3 regions of the Sphingobacterium sp. 2149 genome follow, and region 1 is predicted to be linked to each of the others. Evidence: riboswitches for the same ligand, from Rfam matches in the RefSeq annotation. Region 1 holds a riboswitch; each other region holds the start of a gene.
The links. A riboswitch is a leader RNA that binds a small molecule or an ion and turns the genes downstream of it on or off. The one in region 1 is predicted to bind thiamine pyrophosphate.
Positions count from the first base shown of each region.

Region 1 (3,286 bases):
TTGTCATCCAAAAATCCTGTTGAGGCATATTGTGCCCATATGACTTGACCATAATGCTTCCCTCTGTATTGATTGTAGGCTCCACCCCAGGTAATCTCCAGCTGATCGTTGGGTTTATAATTGAGGGAGTAGGTCAGGCCATAAAAATAGTTGTCCAACCATCTTCTGCGGACTAGATCTGTTTTTTGTATGGTATCTTTTCCGATAATCACATTGGGCAGGCCATATTTACTCAATTTATCGCCAGGTCTCATTTCTTCATAGTAGCCATAACCTCTGGTATAATGGAGGGCGGTATTAAATGTTAACTTGTCGCTCAAGATATTGGTGTAATGAAGCTGATGATGTTTTTGCGTATAATTATCAGTTTGGTTTTTATAGGTGTACAGGTTATAGTTACGACCAGCATTCATAAACCGATCTTTTTCAGCTCCCGATATTTCGAGCGCGTTATCGGCATAGTCATCCATACGTGACCGATCTCCAGTAATTAACGGTTCGGGAACGCCATTCCAGGCCTGATATGTTTTTTCTTTTCCCCAGAATACAATTCCTTTTAGGATGTGTTTCTTACCATAATAACCACCATCCACATAGAAAGATTGTAGGTCTGAACTCCCCCTTTCAATATAGCCATCGCTACTGATTCGCGATAATCTGGCATTGAATGCAAATTTGTCATTTATTAGTCCAGTGCCCACCTTCACTGTATTTTTCCACGTGTTGTAAGAACCAAAAGAATTATTAAGTTCTGCATAGGGATTTTCGGCCAGTGTGTTGGACTGAATATTTAATGAGGCTCCAAATGATCCCGCGCCGTTCGTTGAGGTGCCAATGCCACGTTGAACTTGGATGCTCTCTGTGGAAGATGCAAAGTCAGGAAGATTGACAAAAAATGAGCCCATGCTCTCCGCGTCATTTAGTGGAATGCCATTTAATGTTACGTTGATTCGTTGATTATCTGATCCGCGGATGGTCATCCCGGTATAACCGATGCCGGCTCCAGCATCTGAATTTACCTGTACGGATGGTGTTTGGTTAAGAAGAAAAGGGATATCCTGTCCGAGGTTGTTTTTGGTAATTTCCTCTTTTGAGATGTTTTTGAAGGTTGTAGGAGCATTTCTTTTAGCACGTGTGGATTGGACAAGTACCTCTTCCATTTGTATGGTAGTGGGTTCTAATTCGACCAGTAGTTCCATATTATCTTTTACGTTTACATTGCGGATCCATGTTTTATATCCGACAGAGGAAATCTGTATATGATGTTGCCCGGTATTGAGATGATAGAGCTTAATTATTCCATGGTTGTCTGACTGACCGTTGAAGGAAGCTTGTCCATCAATGGATACGGAAACGTTTTGTAAAGGGTTTTGGCTGGTCTTATCTACAGTTTTAATTGTCAGATTTTGCTGCGCAATGGCAATTTGGGTCGAAATAGTAGCTAAAGAGCTACAAATCAAAAATTTGATCATGGTAATGTATTTTGTTTGAGTTAAACAAATCATAGCAAGGGGTTACTATGATCGCACTATTTAACTAACCTCTCCCTACGCCAGCATTATCTGGATCAGGTGTACAGAATTTAATCTGTTGGGTATAATCTCAGCCTGTATTTGTGTTCCTGACAAAACAAGGCACCCCTATTTGATGCTGCGAATATATAGATTAAAAATTGAAATGTTATATAAAGAAGTATTTTATGACAAATTAAACAAGGAAGATGTTTGTTGTTATTTCTTTTTGGTTAATATTTTATGTAAATTGTTGTTTTTGGTATATATTGTTCTTTTTAGGTACCTTGGCATGAAATTTTCTACTAGTGGTATGTATTCATACAGGTCAAAATTTTAGTTACTAAATCGATAGTGAGGAGATAAAATGTTAAAATATTTAAGCGCTAATTATATTCTACCGATTAGCTCGATGCCGATAAAAGATGGTATTGTTGCGGTAGATGAGGAGGGGGTAATTCAAGGGATCTTTGACCCAACGTCATTTACACCGATGGATAACGGTCAGGTCGAGAAATACGAAGGGGTTATAATTCCGGGTTTTATCAATGCACATTGCCACATTGAATTGTCGCATATGAAAGGTATTGTTGCCAAAGGTACAGGTCTTCCGAGCTTTTTGAGTAAGGTGATGACAACGCGTTCGGCTTCGATGAAGAAAATAGATGAAGCGATGGCAAAAGCCGACAGAGAGATGTACGAAAATGGTATTGTCGCAGTAGGTGATCATGCTAATACGGATAATTCTTCAAAATTGAAGGAGGATTCTGAAATCCTGTATCACACGTTTGTAGAGGTGATGGGAATTGAGCCAGACGAAGCTGATTTTAAGTTGAAGGAAGCGAAATCATTGATCCAAGAGTTTAGGAATGGTCATGTATCTATCACGCCACATGCTCCCTATTCTTGCTCTAAGGTACTTTTTAAAAAATTCAAGAAAATAGTTCCGGAAACAAACATTATCAGTATTCATAATCAGGAAAGTGAGGAAGAGAATAAGTTGTTCCGTTATAAAATGGGCGAATTTTTAGACTTTTATAAAAGTATTGGAAAAAATGCAGATACGATAAAAGCGCAGGCAAGAAATTCAATTCAATCTTATTTGCCTTATTTGCCTTACCCAAATAAATTGTTGTTGGTTCATAATACCTATACGTCTTTAAAAGATCTTGATTTTGTTGAGCGTATGGGGCGTGACGTCACGTGGTGTTTATGTCCGAAAGCTAACCTTTATATTGAGGGGGTTCTACCTAAAATTCAGAATTTTTTAAATGCAGGACAACGTATTGTGATCGGAACCGATAGTTTAGCTTCCAACGATACACTGTCCATTCTGGAGGAACTAAAGGTGTTACATGCACACTTCGAGGATCTTGATTTCTTACAGACTATACAATGGGCCACGATTAATGGTGCTATTGCGTTAAATATTCAGGACGAATTTGGATCATTGGAGGTCGGTAAAAAGCCAGGTGTTGTATTGCTTCAGGGGATGGAACATATGCGCTTGACTGATGATGTGAAGGTAAAACGCTTAGCCTAGTATTTTATTCCCCAAAACTTCTGTACTTTTGTTTTTAATGAACAACCCATGACTATACGAATGAAATTATAGTCATGGATTGCTCCATCTGACAGATGGAAGAAAAAATAAGTTACAGATGAAACATTTGAATATTTCAATAAGAGGTAAAGTACAGGGGGTCTTTTTTAGATTGACAACCAAGGCAGTTGCTGATCAAGTTGGTGTCAGGGGCTTTGTGGTCAATTTAAAA
Region 1 is NZ_JAVDTD010000008.1:131,373-134,658, forward strand. Features, by position in the region: gene J2X77_RS12970 (TonB-dependent receptor domain-containing protein) at 1-1,472, opposite strand, end outside; TPP riboswitch at 1,527-1,652, opposite strand; gene J2X77_RS12975 (amidohydrolase family protein) at 1,879-3,054, shown strand; gene J2X77_RS12980 (acylphosphatase) at 3,173-3,286, shown strand, end outside.

Region 2 (3,286 bases), on a different contig from region 1:
AATTGAGCCGCATCGTTGGCGTCCGCAATAGCTCCAGGGCGAAGACCATCGCCAAGTGAAAAAGCGACGTCATATTGTTTCATAATCGAGCAGATTTCATCAAAATGGGTATAAAGAAAGTTTTCTTTGTGGTGAAAAAGACACCATTTAGCCATGATGGAACCACCTCTTGAGACGATACCAGTTACCCTTGAAGCTGTAAGATGAATATAGCGAAGCAGTACACCTGCATGTATAGTAAAGTATGAAACACCTTGTTCTGCCTGTTCGATCAAGGTGTCTTTAAATATCTCCCAAGTAAGGTCTTCGGCTACCCCTTTTACTTTTTCTAATGCTTGATAGATTGGTACGGTGCCGATTGGAACGGGTGAATTGCGGATGATCCACTCGCGGGTTTCATGAATATTTTTACCTGTGGAGAGATCCATGATGGTGTCGGCCCCCCAACGGCAGGCCCAAACCGCTTTCTCAACTTCCTCTTCGATACTCGAGCTAACAGCACTATTGCCAATGTTGGCATTGATCTTAACCAGGAAATTACGGCCAATGATCATCGGTTCACTTTCAGGGTGATTGATATTATTGGGAATGATCGCTCTCCCGGCAGCGATTTCTTCGCGGACAAACTCGGGAGTAATCTTTTTTTTAGGTGTTCTGGCGCCAAAGTTTTCACCTGTATGCTGATGATCCATTCCAGGTGTGGTGGCTACTAGCTGCTCGATACGTTGATTTTCCCGGATAGCTACGTACTCCATTTCGGGGGTAATGATGCCTTTCTTTGCATAATGTAATTGGGTGACATTTCCGCCAGAAGTGGCCACCTTCGGTTTATGACTATAGGCAAATCGGAGCGCATCAAGCGTTGGATCAAAGAGCCTTTTTTGTCCGTATTGGGATGTAATGTTGGCTAGCTGGGTTACGTCCTGGCGATTCAATATCCATTGTTCGCGAAGCCGCGGGAGACCTTTTCGGATATCGATCTGAAAATCCTCATCGGTATATGGACCAGAAGTATCGTAGATTGTGATAGGGGGATTAATTTCTACTTGTCCATTGCTCAATTTAGTTGGACTTAAAGAAATTTGGCGCATAGCAACTTGAATAGGAAATAGCGTTCCAGGTACAAAAATTTTCTTTGAGTTGGGAAAAGGGGATTGCGTAATTGTTTCAGCTGTCATTTTTCTGAATTGAAGTGAATGATTAGGGTGATTTTTTTAAAATCATTATCCGCCTTGCGATGCGGTTATTAAGATGATTTGATCGTGAGGATTGAGTGTTGTTGTAGCCCAATCTTCCTTGGGTATAACATGGTTGTTGATGGCAGCGGCAACACCTTGGGTTTTGCCAGATAATTCCAAGACCAATAATTCCTCAAGTGAAGAAGGGGCGGGGTCGAAAAATCGAATTTGATGGTTTATTGTAAGTTCCATTCCTTAATTTTTTTGGTTAAACTTTAGGAATGGCTACACGAAGGTACAGCAAAGCACCTGTTAGACAGCTCACTTTTCCCTACGCCAGTATGATCCGGATCAGGTTCTAAGGGTAAAATCTCAGCCTGCACAAGCAGACACCCCTAAAGTTAAAACGAAGATAGTATTATTTTTTTGAAAGTTGCAAGAATTTTAATTTAAATGCCTCACAGATAGATCAGGAAAGTGCAGGTCGCGATTTGGGAAATATTTAATATATTCGTTTTTTAATCAGCTAAAACAATTTAACAGTCACCGACAATTATACCCTTTAATGCGTAGGATTTTATTAACAATACTATTGTGTATGACAAGTATTGCATATGCACAATCTAAGAATAACTGCACTGCTGTACAGTTGACATGCGAACATCTGGTCAATCCGCTAGGCATTGACGCATCCCGTCCGAGACTAAGCTGGCGCCTTGAAGACCAGCGAAGGGGCGCTTTACAACAAGCTTATCAGATTCTTTTAGGGCAAGATTCTCTTGAATTGTTACACGGGGCAAAAGCGCATTGGGACAGTGGAAAGCAGCTAAGTTCGGCGATGTTGGTGCAATATAATGGTACCGAGTTAAAGCCGCGGACAAAATACTTTTGGCGAGTTAAAGTATGGGACCGAGACGGCATTTCCAGCGTTTCAGCAATAGCATCTTTCGAGACTGGAATGATGGGGAAGGATCTTTGGACAGGAAAATGGATCAGTGACAATAAAGATATCAATGCGCGCAACGCTCCGTATTTTAGGACTGAATTCACTGCCAAGAAGCGAATAAAATCGGCTCGTGCTTATGTTGCTGCTGCCGGATTATATGAACTTTCTATTAATGGCGTGCGCATTGAAGACCACCGTCTTGATCCCATGTATACGCGATTTGATCGTCGAACACTTTATGTGGTAGAGGATGTTACCGGACAACTTCAACGAGGTGCGAACGCGATTGGCGTCGTTTTGGGAAATGGATGGTATAATCATCAACCGCTGGCGGTATGGAACTTTCATCAAGCCCCATGGCGAAATCGGCCAACATTCTGTTTGGAGCTTAAAATCGAGTATACAGACGGCACACAGGAAACGGTCGTTTCAGATAAGCAGTGGAAAACAGCTTCCGGTCCAATTATCTATAACAATATTTACACGGGTGAGCATTACGATGCTCGAATTGACATGCCCGGGTGGGATATGCCAAAATTTGAAGATTCAGCCTGGCAGACCGTTCAATATAGAACTGCTCCATCCACCTACATCGTTTCTCAACAAATGGTTCCGATTCGACTAGGAAATGTATTCAGACCAAAATCAGTCACAAAGATTGACCAGCGTACGTATGTTTTCGATATGGGGCAGAATATGGCGGGGATTACAAGGGTTCAGATAAAGGGGCCGAGGGGTACTGTTCTGCGTATTAAGCATGGTGAACGGTTACAGTCTGATGGCCGACTCGATCAGTCCAATATCGATATTTACTATCTTGGCGATAAGGAAAGCGAGCCATTTCAGACGGATATACTAACCTTAAGTGGTCGCGATGATGAGTTTATGGCTAAATTTGGTTATAAAGGCTTTCGTTATGTCGAGGTTAGCAGCAGCACAGCGATAGCTTTGGATAGTTCTGCTGTGACTGCCTATTTTATGCACAGCGATGTTGAACCTATCGGACAGCTTAAAACATCCTCGGAATTGATTAACAAACTATGGAAAGCGACCAACAATGCCTATTTGTCGAATTTGATGGGGTATCCTACGGACTGCCCGCAACGCGAAAAAAATGGTTGGACAGGGGATGGTCACCTGGCGATTGAAACTGCCCTGTATA
Region 2 is NZ_JAVDTD010000009.1:209,127-212,412, forward strand. Features, by position in the region: gene thiC (phosphomethylpyrimidine synthase ThiC) at 1-1,178, opposite strand, end outside; gene thiS (sulfur carrier protein ThiS) at 1,224-1,430, opposite strand; TPP riboswitch at 1,490-1,585, opposite strand; gene J2X77_RS14720 (family 78 glycoside hydrolase catalytic domain) at 1,777-3,286, shown strand, end outside.
Region 2: another riboswitch for thiamine pyrophosphate. It lies ahead of thiS (sulfur carrier protein ThiS); the one in region 1 lies ahead of J2X77_RS12970 (TonB-dependent receptor domain-containing protein).

Region 3 (3,286 bases), on a different contig from region 1:
CCGGACATTACAAAACCGACTATAAGGCTTATCAGCATCGCATCACGCTAGCATTAGAACAACTAAAAAAAGAAGGAGCGGATCCCAACAAGATTGCTATCATTGGCTACTGTTTTGGAGGTACCGGCGCGCTCGAAGCCGCAAGAGCGCATTTACCCGTCAATGCAGTGGTCAGTATTCATGGCGGCCTATCCAAATCTGCAGACAGACCCAATGGTGCTATCAAAACAAAAGTGCTTGTTGAGCATCCTGCAGACGATAAAAGTGTATCCAAAGAAGATTACGATGGGTTGATCAAGGAATTAAACCAAGGGAAAGCAGATTGGCAAATAATCACCTATGCAAATTCTGGACATACCTTTACCAATCCAGAGTCGCCAGAGTATAATCCAGTGATGGCGAAACGCGCCTGGGCGCATACGTTATTATTTTTGAAAGAAGTGTTAAACTAGCTCGCAACACGAACAACAGCAATATCTCTCCAAATGAATGATAATTCGAAGCTGAAAATCTATCCGACTATTGTTCATTTCTTGATATTGCTGTTGTAAAGCATCATCGCAATCCCCCATCCTTTAAAATCACTAAAGATAGCAAGCCCTCAAAACCAGAGGACAAATCGTGTCGCAAATCGTGTGACAAATCGCGGGACAAACTTTTAAAAAAGGAGAAAAAAAGTGTGAACACATACATTTCTTGATTAATTTTGAAAGCAAAAAAAAGGTCGAATTGAGAAAAAGAATACTAATAAGTCAACGTCATCCAATACTATATTTTCTTGCGGTATGGGCACGAAGAATGCACCGAAAAGCCGTTTGGCTGTTGGATGATAAAAAATACGCTGCTGTTAAATCAGCTGATAAACTTCCCTTCCGCGTTAAAAAACACCAGTCTGTATTGTTAAAGAAACTGGGCGAAAACAACATGCAATTGCAGATCAATAAAGTTACCAATCTGAAAATTGCAGCATCACAGATCACGAGCATTCTGATCAGGCCACAAGAAACTTTTTCATTTTGTAAATTGGTAGGACTACCTACCGCAAAAAAAGGGTATCTGTCGGGAATGGAACTTTCTTTCGGCGAAGCGCGAGCGGGCATTGGTGGTGGAATCTGTCAAATATCAAATCTCATCCATTGGCTTGTCATTCACAGCCCGCTTACGGTCACTGAACGCTACCACCACTCTTTTGATCCTTTTCCCGACGATGGCCGTGTACTACCTTTCGGTAGTGGCGCTACCGTATTCTATAATTATCGGGACTATCAGTTCACTAACAATACCCCTTACACCTTTCAAATAAATCTGTGGTTTACCGACAAATGTTTAGAAGGTGAATTGAGAATCGATCAAGAGCTGGATTTTGCGTACCATGTATTTGAAAAAGAGCACCAATTTCTTAAAATAGACAATCAGTTCTTTCGGAAGAACGAGATCTGGCGCGAGAAGTTTTTAAAATTTCAAGGTGGAAAGATTTTAGAAACAGAACTTTTAACCAAAAATTTTGCGCGGGTTACTTATACCCCGGATGAATATACTGAAATTAGTTCCGACCGAAAGGCGTAATTCATTTTCATGATGATGATGCACGCTCTTTTAATATGAAAAGTCCACTTTTTTGTTTAAGTTTGGGATGGCTTTGGGGGTATTCTGTATAGAATTGAGATAGTCCCTTTGAACCTGATTCGGTTTATACCGGCGTAGGGAAAAGCAACAATCCACTGTACAGCATATCTTTATACTGCACAGCCCATCGCTCTTCCTTCCCTCAAAGCCACACGAATATAGCTTAACATGCAAAAAGAATGGAAGATTCTATTATCAATTTATTGGAGCAGGTGAGGATTGAAAAACCGCTCGTGCATAACATCACAAACCTCGTTGTGATGAATACTACGGCCAACGCACTTTTGGCCTTAGGAGCATCCCCTGTAATGGTACACAGCCCATTGGAAGTACGCGAAGTTGTGGACATTGCACAAGCGCTCGTCATTAATATCGGTACTTTAAGTGAACATACAGCCGAAGCGATGCTGGTCGCTACGGAACACGCCAATACCATCGGACGACCGTGGGTATTGGACCCTGTTGGTGCCGGGATATCAGCATTTCGCAATGACCTACTTTCCAACCTACTAGCGCTAAAACCAACAGTAATCCGTGGCAATGCATCGGAAATCATAACGCTGTACAATTCCAACCAACCGAATACAAAGGGAGTTGACAGCACCGCGGATAGTAAAGATGCGCTCAGGTTTGGAAAGCTATTGCAACAACATACTGGCTCCATCATCTGTATTTCTGGAAATGTAGACTATATTCTTTCGGAAAAACACACGGTTGAAGTGTATAACGGCCACCCCTTAATGACGCAAGTGACAGGACTTGGCTGTAGTGCTACTGCACTCATTGGTGCATTCCTGGCTGTTACGGATGGCCACTTTGAAGCTGCTGTCGCAGGGGTCTCCCTCTTAAGCCTGGCCGGAGAGCTCGCAGCCAAATCAGCCAGCGGCCCGGGCACACTGCAATTGAATCTTTATGATGAACTCTATCGGCTTAATGCAGAACGTCTGCAATCAAGTCTCAAGATCAAACACTATGCACATTAATCCGCTTTTCCCATATCCTTTATATTTAGTCATCTCCGAGCGGGATTGTTATCCCAAAAATTGGCTTCAGGTCGCCGAAGAGGCTATTATTGGTGGTGTTGATCTGATTCAATTGCGAGAGAAAACGGATAATCCCGCTACCTTTTTAGCAAAGGCCATGCGCTTGAAAAAGATTACCGATCACTATGGTATTCCTTTGGTAATTAATGATGCCGCAGCAATTGCCCAACAGATCGGGGCCTGGGGAGTGCATGTGGGTCAAAACGATCTCAAACCAGTCGCCATTCGAGAAAAATATGGAGACAGATTAACTATTGGATGGTCCATAGAAGCTGTGCAACAGCTGGAGAGCCAACAGATGCTAGTCGTCGACCATCTTGGTGTAAGTCCCATCTTTTCAACACCTACCAAAAGAGATACTGTTACCGAATGGGGAATTACGGGTTTAAAGCACCTTCGGAATAGGACCGAAAAGCCATTGATCGCGATCGGAAGCATGAATTTCCACACCACACAACAAGCTTGGAAAGCGGGCGCAGATTCCATCGCAGTTGTTTCGGCCATCTGTCAAAGTGCCGATCCCAGACAAGCCAGTGCACAATTAAAAGCCTTACTAAAATGACAAAAAACAAAAAATATAGGGTTCCTACTATACTCAGCATCGCAGGATTCGACGG
Region 3 is NZ_JAVDTD010000003.1:161,005-164,290, forward strand. Features, by position in the region: gene J2X77_RS05595 (dienelactone hydrolase family protein) at 1-452, shown strand, start outside; gene J2X77_RS05600 (VanW family protein) at 730-1,566, shown strand; TPP riboswitch at 1,632-1,724, shown strand; gene thiM (hydroxyethylthiazole kinase) at 1,806-2,609, shown strand; gene thiE (thiamine phosphate synthase) at 2,599-3,231, shown strand; gene thiD (bifunctional hydroxymethylpyrimidine kinase/phosphomethylpyrimidine kinase) at 3,228-3,286, shown strand, end outside.
Region 3: another riboswitch for thiamine pyrophosphate. It lies ahead of thiM (hydroxyethylthiazole kinase); the one in region 1 lies ahead of J2X77_RS12970 (TonB-dependent receptor domain-containing protein).